Regions from separate parts of the Candidatus Limousia pullorum genome, predicted to be linked through region 1. Evidence: a T-box and tRNA genes for the amino acid it is inferred to sense, from the RefSeq annotation. Region 1 holds a T-box; the other regions hold tRNA genes.
What was found. The T-box of region 1 lies ahead of alaS (alanine--tRNA ligase). A T-box ahead of a tRNA ligase gene usually reads a tRNA of that ligase, here a tRNA-Ala.
Positions count from the first base shown of each region.

Region 2: it has a tRNA-Ala gene. The T-box ahead of alaS (alanine--tRNA ligase) is inferred to sense a tRNA for this amino acid. The anticodon was not compared.
Region 3: it has a tRNA-Ala gene. The T-box ahead of alaS (alanine--tRNA ligase) is inferred to sense a tRNA for this amino acid. The anticodon was not compared.

Region 1 covers NZ_CM171614.1:1,420,512-1,423,653, forward strand. Annotated here, with positions in the region: gene CGICJO_RS06295 (DUF7916 family protein) at 1-524, shown strand, start outside; gene CGICJO_RS06300 (DUF3267 domain-containing protein) at 552-1,112, shown strand; T-box leader at 1,179-1,384, shown strand; gene alaS (alanine--tRNA ligase) at 1,446-3,142, shown strand, end outside.
Region 2 covers NZ_CM171614.1:358,993-362,134, reverse strand. Annotated here, with positions in the region: gene CGICJO_RS01665 (class I SAM-dependent rRNA methyltransferase) at 1-164, opposite strand, end outside; gene CGICJO_RS01660 (Cof-type HAD-IIB family hydrolase) at 237-1,040, opposite strand; tRNA gene CGICJO_RS01655 (tRNA-Ala) at 1,177-1,252, opposite strand; gene CGICJO_RS01650 (GNAT family N-acetyltransferase) at 1,382-1,903, opposite strand; gene CGICJO_RS01645 (hypothetical protein) at 1,935-2,204, opposite strand; gene CGICJO_RS01640 (hypothetical protein) at 2,226-3,047, opposite strand.
Region 3 covers NZ_CM171614.1:2,538,742-2,541,883, reverse strand. Annotated here, with positions in the region: gene CGICJO_RS11920 (hypothetical protein) at 1-1,436, shown strand, start outside; tRNA gene CGICJO_RS11915 (tRNA-Ala) at 1,556-1,631, shown strand; gene CGICJO_RS11910 (MATE family efflux transporter) at 1,671-2,999, opposite strand; gene CGICJO_RS11905 (MerR family transcriptional regulator) at 3,088-3,142, shown strand, end outside.

The DNA of each region.
Region 1 (3,142 bases):
GCGTTGATATGATTGTTCTCACCGGCAATCCGGGAAACGGCGTAAGCAATAAGGCTATTGTAGATTCTCTGAAATCAATTTCCGAAAGAGTTGGGGATAGAATTGCTCTTTGCGCAGGAAAAATGCACGCTTCCGGTATTGTGGGAGAGGGCGGAGAAAATATTATAACCAAGGATGATATAAAAAGCTTTGCCGATGCGGGAGCAGATATTATTCTTCTTCCTGCGCCGGGAACAGTTCCGGGTATAACTACAGAGTATATCAGAGGACTTGTAAGCTATGCCCACAGCCTTGGAAAGCTTACAATAACATCTATAGGAACATCCCAGGAGGGCGCAGACACAGACACAATAAAGAGAATTGCCCTTGAGTGTAAGATGACAGGAACCGATATTCACCATATAGGCGATTCAGGTTATGTGGGAATGGCTCTGCCTGAAAATATTATGGCTTACAGTGTGGCTATAAGGGGAATAAGACACACTTACCACAGAATGGCTCAGTCACTTGCGAGAGAAAAATAATTTGTTTTAAATATGAGGGTTAGAACAATGAAATGCTTATCTGAATTGCCGCAGGGCTACAGAAGGATTTTATCCTTGGACTTGCAAAAGGATAAAAAGCTTGCGCTTAGAATAAATATAGCCGCTTTGGCTGTTGCCGCTGTAATGGGAATAATCGCCGGCGTGGTTACTACAAGAGAATATTTTCTGTATTTTGACATTGTAAAAATTATAATTATATTTGCCGGCATGTTTATCTACTTGGTATTGCATGAACTTGTCCATGGAATGGCAATGAAATTTTTCGGTTCAAAGACCGTTAAATACGGATTTTCTCTCTTGTATGCATATGCCGGCAGCAAGGATTATTTCAATAAAAATATGTACATTGTTACTGCGCCGGCTCCCATGATGATTTGGGGCGTGGTGCTGATGATACTTAACCTGATTTGCGGTATTGAATGGTTTTGGGTGATATATCTGATTCAGATTTATAATATCGCAGGTTCTACCGGGGATATGTATGTTGTACATAAGATTTCAAAAATGCCAAAGGATGTGCTTGTTTTTGACTCCGGTGTGTCAATGGAATTTTATTCAGCGGAATGATTTATGTTTTGTATTGACAACAGGATTTATTGGGAGTATAATAATCAAGATAAAATTATATAACCTATTACGGCGTTGACGGGGTTAATTAACTTTTATTTCCGCAAAGAGAGAGAACGGCTGGTGGAAAGTTCTTCGGAAAAGGTTATGGGCCGCCCCTGAGCTTTCGGTGATGAGCCGGACGTATTTCTGCGTTAAAGAAATTCAAGGGGTCGTTTTAATTTTAAAACGGCAATTTGGGTGGTACCGCAGGTTTATCTCCTGTCCCATTTTGGGGCAGGAGTTTTTTATTTTATTGAATGAGATAAAAGGAAAACAAGGAGAGTAATAATTATGCAGTGGACAGGACTTAACGAATTGAGAGAAAAGTTTCTTTCTTTCTTTGAAAGCAAGGGTCATTTAAGACTTCCAAGCTTTTCCCTTATTCCAAAGGACGACAACAGCCTTTTGCTTATTAACAGCGGAATGGCTCCTATGAAAAAGTATTTTACAGGAGAGGTTACACCTCCGAGAAAGCGTGTTACAACATGTCAGAAGTGTATCAGAACACCTGATATTGAGCGTGTTGGTATTACAGCTCGTCACGGAACATATTTCGAGATGCTGGGTAACTTCTCTTTCGGCGATTATTTCAAGCACGAGGCTACAGCCTGGGCATGGGAATTCTTTACAAAGGTTTTGGAAATGCCTGAGGAGCTTCTCTATGTTTCTATCTATGAAAACGACGACGAGGCTTTTGACATCTGGACAAAGGAAGTTGGAGTTGACCCAAGCCACATTGTAAGAATGGGCAAAGAGGACAACTTCTGGGAGCACGGTTCAGGTCCATGCGGCCCTTGCTCTGAGATTTATTTCGACAGAGGCCCTGAAAAGGGATGCGGCAAGCCTGACTGCCATGTTGGCTGTGAGTGCGACAGATTTGTTGAGGTTTGGAACCTGGTATTTACTCAGTTCAACAACGACGGACACAACAACTACACACCTCTTGACCATCCAAACATCGATACAGGTATGGGACTTGAGCGTCTTGCCTGTGTAATGCAGGGTGTTGACAACCTGTTCTTGGTTGACACAGTTCAGAACATTATGAAGCACATCTCCGAGCTTACAGGTGTTAAGTACGGCGAGAGCGAAAAGAGCGATATTTCACTTCGTGTTATTACAGACCACATCAGAAGCACAACCTTTATGATTGGCGACGGCGTTATGCCATCAAACGAGGGCAAGGGCTATGTTCTCAGAAGACTTTTGAGAAGAGCTGCACGTCACGGCAGACTTTTGGGTATGAAAGAGCCTTTCCTCTACAAGGTTTGCGAAACTGTTATTAAGGAAAACGAAAGCGCATATCCTGAGCTTAGAGAAAAGCAGGAGTTCATCACAAAGCTTATTAAGGTTGAGGAGGAAAACTTCCTTAACACTGTTGAGCAGGGCATGAATATGCTCCAGGGCATTATCGACAGAGGCGATGTTGAGGTTCTCTCCGGTGAGGACAGCTTTAAGCTTCACGATACTTTTGGATTCCCAATTGACCTTACAAGAGAAATCCTTGAGGAAAAGGGTATCTCCGTTGATATAGACCGTTTCTATGAGCTTTTGTCAGAGCAGAAAAAGCGTTCACGTGATATGAGAAAGAATGCAGGCGCAGATGCTTGGATAAGCGACAGCACAGACCTTACAGACGTTGCAAAAACTGAGTTTGTAGGCTACAGCGAAAATGAAACTCAGGCTGAAATTCTCGCTATTGTAAAGGACGGCGAGCGTGTAGAGGCTGCAGGCGAGGGCGAGAGCGCAATATTTGTTCTCAATAAAACTCCTTTCTACGGTGAAAGCGGCGGCCAGATTGGCGATACAGGCGTTATCTCCGGCGAGGGCTTTGATATTGAAGTTACAAACACAACTAAGGACCAGGGCGGAATTTTCCTCCAGGCTGGTGTTGTAAAGTCAGGCAGCGTGGCTGTAGGTATGTCTGCTGACGCTAAAATTGACGCTGTGCGCCGTATGGATATTATGAGAAACCACACTGCTGCTCA
Region 2 (3,142 bases), 1.1 Mb from region 1:
TTTATAAAACCCTTGCCCATTGGGTAATCGTCAAAATCCAGCACATTTACAATGTCGCCGTTTTTATAATCCCCTTTAACCTTGGAGATTTCGTTGTCAAAAATCCACATTCCGCCGGATTTTAAAAGTCTGCCTTCGCCTTTTTTTAATATTACGTTTGCCATAAAGCTCAATTCCTCTTCTTTTTTCTTTGTTCTGATTATAACATAAATTTCAATAAAATAACAAGGCGTACATTAAATATGATTTAATATAAATTTCTCGATTGCTAAAGCCACGCCCTCGTTATCGTTGGAAGCGGTTATGTAACCGGCGGCTTTTTTTACTTTTTCCGAGCCGTTTTCCATGGAAATCCCAAGACCTGCGTATTCAATCATTGCAAGGTCGTTGTCGCCGTCGCCTATAGCTATCATCTCTTCGACTTTAATGCCGTAAAGCTTGCCCAAAAACTCCATAGCTGCCGCCTTTGAAACACCGCTGTTAAAAAACTCCAAAAACTCAGGCTTTGAGGTGCAGAATGTAACCTCATTAAAGCTCTCATTTTGTAAAGCTTCCTGAAAGCTTTTTATCTTTTCCGTATCGTCGTACCAGAGAATTTTTGTAACGCCCTTTTTCGCAAGAGCTTCTTTACTGTCAATCAAAATGGGTTCAACTCCGGAAAGCCTTTTGTATTTGTTTACCCTTTCGTCAATGCGGTTCACAAAAAGCCGGTTTTCGCACCAAAGACAGATTGTGACGGAGCGTTCCTCTCCTAACTTTAAGATTTTTAAAGCGTCATCTTTTTCCAACGCTTTGTGGAAAAGTATTTCGCTGTTTTCGGGATTTACAATCATAGCCCCGTTGTAGGTGATTGCAGGAAAATTAAGGGGCAGAAATTCGCCGTATTTTAGTATGCCCTGAATTGGTCTGCCTGAGGATACGGTAAAAACAACGCCCATGTCAACAGCCTTTTTTATGGCTTTTGAGGTTTTAGGACTTATTTTTCCATCACTGTTTAAAAGAGTCCCGTCCATATCTGCGGCAATAAGTTTGTATTTCATATAATCACTTCATTTTCTTTTGTTGATATTTTCATTATACCATAAAATCAAAAAAAGTTTTAGTTGTACATTTTATATTTATATTTTATAGAAAATTTAAAATCCGCAGTGTGTTTTTGCAGACTGCGGATTTTTTTGGTGGACCTGGAGGGGTTCGAACCCTTGACCTCTCGGATGCGAACCGAACGCTCTCCCAGCTGAGCTACAGGCCCATTGCTTTTATATTTTTATATTATATCACTAATTTAGAATTTGTAAATTCAAAAAATAAACCCCAATGTGAGCGAGCCATTCCAAAGACTAAATAAAAGGTTTCGCCCGCCTTGAAATGGGGTTGATTTTTAAAGAGAAGTTTTGCAAGGCGGAGTTAAAAGACGAAACATAATGTATGTGTCGGTGTATGTGTTGTCTGGGTTTTTGTATCCGCCGGGGACGGTTGCTAAAATCTTAAAGCCCAAACGCTGATAGAGCTTTATCGCCGCATAGTTTGTGCTTACAACTGCGTTGAACTGTATTCCTCTGAATCCCGCCTTTTGCCCCTCTGTTATGGAGTCCTCAACTAAAAGTCTGCCGAGACCTTTGCCTCTTGCGCTTTTGGTGAGTCCGTAAGAGCAGTTTGCTATGTGTCCGCAGTTGCCTGCGTTGTTGGGATGAAGAATGTATATTCCAATCATCTTATCGCCATCAAAAAGACAGGCGGTTCTTGTCTGGCTTTTGAAAAACTCGTCAGCTTCCGTTTCTGTAAAAGGCACGTTTTGCGGAAAGCTGTTTTGCTCCTCAACAACCTCGTTCCAGATTGCGGCTGCGTCTTTCAGATATTTTTCTTCATAAGGAATGATTTTGTGATTTTCGTTTTGGGTCAACTTTAAGACTTCTTTCCTTTTTAATTTAATGTTATTTATCATCGCTGCTGCGAACTTTTTTAAAGTAGATGATTACACCTACAATCAAAAACAGCGCTATTATAACTCTGTATACAATGGCTGCCGTGCCGGAAAACAGGTCGGCGGTCATAAGCTGGTCGGCAAGACTCCATCCGAACATGAAAAATAACAGCAGACTTATATAATAACAAAACTTGTGTACCGTTTTACCCATATAGACAAGATAAATTCCTATAACTGCCCATACTGCGGTAAAAAGATAACCTGTAAATTGATCCATGTAATTCCTCCGGATTTATTATTATTTTCTGTATCTTCTGCCCCTTAATGTTTCTAAGTCATCATCGTCATCGTCAAAATCAACATAAAGGTCATCGTCGTCGTAATCGTCGGGGAGTTCTTCCTCTTCTTCCTCATCATCCAGCATATCGTCGTCGAAGTCGTCGTACAAATCAACCTCTTCTTCGTCCTCGGTATCCTCGTCTGTATTATCATCGTCGTAATATTCCAAGTCCTCGTCGGTGATTTCTACGTTTTCCAGCTCGTCTGCTTCGTTCTCGTCCTCATCGTCGAACTCGCTGTAAAGCAGGTCCTCATCATCTATGCTGTATTTAGATGCGCCCTTACTGTTTTCTTCAAATCTGCTGCTCTTTTTAGGAGCGACAGGTTCATCGTCAATATAGGTTGATGTGATTTCCGGTTCTTCTGTTTTTTCGGTATAACGCTTTTTCTTTGTTGAAGCTATAACAGAATCGAAATCCTCGGAGTCATCCTTGTATCTTGGCTGACGTCGTTTTGGTTCAGCTTTCTTTTCTTTAACAGGAGTTGACTTTTTGGCTTTAACAGGTTTTTTGCCTGAATTGCCTTTGTTTTTCTGAGAGGTGAAATAAATAAAGAGAAAATACAGACAGAAAACAAAGCTTCCGATGTAATTCAAAACAGTCATAACCTGATTTGTAGGGAAAAGCTGATTTACAGGGTAGCTTAAAAGAGTCCAGATACCCTGATATGCCATATAAACACCGAAAGGCTTAAAAAACGGGTACTTTCTGAACTTTGGCATAAAAAGAATTATTGCGGAGATAAAATACATTACCGCACATATGATTGTAAATATTATCATAATGAAAATCTCCTTTGTCTGCGAATAATAGCTGTAGTTTAACAGACTACTAAATAAATACTTTATGTTAATTATATCTTTGTTTAACAGTGGTT
Region 3 (3,142 bases), 1.1 Mb from region 1:
TTATAAATTCCTCAGCCAGCGAAGCTATATCGGCCTTTGCAGATAAGAAATACGACACAGCGGCGAGCATTTATAATGAAAGCGTAAAAAATTCACCTATACAGATGTGGATTTTTGAGGGCAAAATGAACTCCTATATAGATCAAGTTTTAAATGAACATCGTGATAAGGTGTTAAGCTATGATGAAGCTAAAATTGCTTTGAACAGCGTTATTGCCCTTGATGACGACAGATTTATCGAAAAGGCAAAAGAAGCCCTTGAAACTATAGAGGCTTTGGAAGAGTCAAGAGCGGCTTATGCGGCAGGACAGAAGTATTTCACAAACGGTGATTATATTGCCGCTGCAAAGGAATTTGACAAGGTAATTGAAAGCGACCCTGACTACAGCAAGGCGGTTGCGTCAAGAGACCGTTCATATGAAAAGTATAAGGAAGAAATTCTTTCAAGAACCAGCGGATGTGAAACAGTTGATGAATACAGAGCGGCTATTGAACTTCTCAATGAAGCAGTTGAAAATCTTCCTAATGATACAGAGTTAAAGACAAGACTCGACAACTGTAAAGAGGGTCTGGAAGAGGCAGTTATTTCAGAAACAGTTGAAAGCGCAAATTCTCTTATAGATTCAGGAAACTATAAGGATGCATTGAGTTTGATTGATGAAACTCTGAAAGAGTATCCGGACAACAGCACACTTTTGAATCTCAAGTCAAGCTGTACAGACAGTTATATTTCATCTTCGGTATCTCAGGCACAGCAGCTTGTAGCTTCTGAAAAATATATGGACGCTATTGACCTTATAGATTCAATGCTTGCCCAGTTCCCGGACAACGAAACACTTACAAATTGCAGAAACGAATGTGTTAACGCATATGTAAACGCAGCAGTAAGCAGTGCCGATGAGTTTATGGATGCAGGAAATTATGAAACTGCCCTTACTGTAATAAACAAGGCATTGAATGATTTGCCGGACAATTCAACGCTTCTCAATAAGAAAGAAGAAATTGAAACCAATATGCCGGTGAGCCTTATGGAAGAGTGTCCGCCAACTGACGGCACAAACCTCAAGACCTTTACAAACAGCTCAACCAGCAGCTTCAAAATTGACGGCAAAACCTACCGTGAAGGCTTTACCCTTTACAGTTCAAACGGTTGGTTTGCAAGCGGAAACGGTGTAGCTAATATGAAAATAGGCGGCGGCTATTCAAGACTTACTTTCAATGTGGGTAAGGTTGACGGAGGAAAAGATGTAAACGGTGTTCTCAATGTTTATGTTGATAACGAGCTTGTGGACACAATCACAATTTCCAGTGACAGCGGTTTGCAGTCCTTTGAAATACCATTAAATTACGGTTCAAACCTTAAATTTGAACTTTCCCCAGAAAGCGGAAGCTCAACGCCGACTTACGGATTTACAAACCTTACTTTGTACAAGTAATTAAAAAACGGGATGCGGATTATCCGTGTCCCGTTAATTTTTTCATTTAAAAAGTCAAAAAATATATTAAAATAGCTTGCAATTTTTTTATCTGTATGATATAATAATCAACGTCTTATGGGGGCGTAGCTCACCTGGGAGAGCGCTTGAATGGCATTCAAGAGGTAGTCGGTTCGATCCCGATCGTCTCCACCAAGAAAAAAGGACTTCGTTTTGAAGTCCTTTTTCTTTTGCCTATTTTTCAAACATGGTTTTTTGTTTTGCTTTTAAAAATATAATGCTGATAATAAATGCGCACAATTCGGCGAATGGTATAGACAGCCACAAACCGTCGATTCCTAATATGGCCATCATAAGATAAAGACCGGCTATGATAAATAAAAAGGTTCTTGAAAAAGAAACAATAGCGGAGGTTAAGCCGTCTGAAAGTGCGGTAAAAAACGCCGATGTGAATATATTAAAGCCTGAAAAGATAAATCCCACAGAAAACAGCATCATTCCGTGCTTTATAAGCTCGTGTACATTTTGATTGTTTTCGGAAAACAAACTTGCCAGCGGATTGCTCATGGAAAACGCCAGTACAAAGGACAACACCGATGTGGCTAAAACAAACTTATAGCAAATTCTTTTCAGTTTATTGAGATATGCGCAGTTTCCTGCCCCGTAGTGATAGCTTAGAATAGGTGCAACTCCCACGGAAAATCCCAGATACAGCGCAGTCAAAAGAAACTGACTGTACAAAACAGCTGTAATAGCCGCAACACCGTCGTTTCCCAGGTGTTTCATCATTGTGATGTTAAAAAGCATTGTGGTGATGCTTGTGGAAAGGTTTGTGACCATTTCAGAAGAGCCGTTTGTACAGCTTTTTAATAAGGCTTTAAAGTCTGCCTGCGGAAGAGAGAAGCAAAGGCCATTTCTGTTTTTAAGGAAAAATATCACTCCGCCTATTGCAGGAATAAAATATCCTGCCGCAGTGGCAAGGGCGGCTCCTGAAATACCGCTGTTGAAATGAGCCATAAAAACATAGTCTAAAATCATATTTGAAATACCTGCGGAAACAGTTAAAATCAGACCCAAAGCAGGTTTTCCTGCGGCAACAAAAAAGCTTTGAAAAAGTATTTGAAGAGTAAGCACGGGAGCAAACACCAAAAGAACCGACAAATAGCTTTTGCATAAGGGCATAAGTGTTTCACTGCATCCCAAAAAGGTGAGAAGTGGTTCTAAAAAAATAAAACTGACAACTGCTAAAGCCGCAGTGACCACAAGAGCTGACAAGGTAATAAAAGCAAAGAGCCTGTTAGCTTTTTTGGAATTTCCTTCACCAAGCTGGATTGATACAACTGCGCATCCGCCTGTAGAAAACATAATGCTTATGGCATAAAAAAGACTTAACAGGGGATAGCATATGTTTATTGCCGACAGTGCGTCGGTGCCTACAAGGTTAGAAACAAAAATTCCGTCCACTATTGTGTAAAGAGATGTAAATACCATCATTGCAATGGACGGAGCAGAAAATCTGAGCAGAGATTTTAAATCAAACTCCTTTGCAAGACTGTTATTCATGTCAATACCTCCGACAATTTATTTGATTTTTCTCTTTGCAGATGATATTATAAAGTATAGGGTAACACAATAGTCAATAGGTGATTTGATGAAAAATAAAAAAGTATACTTTACAACAGGTGAATTTGCAGCCCTTTGCAATG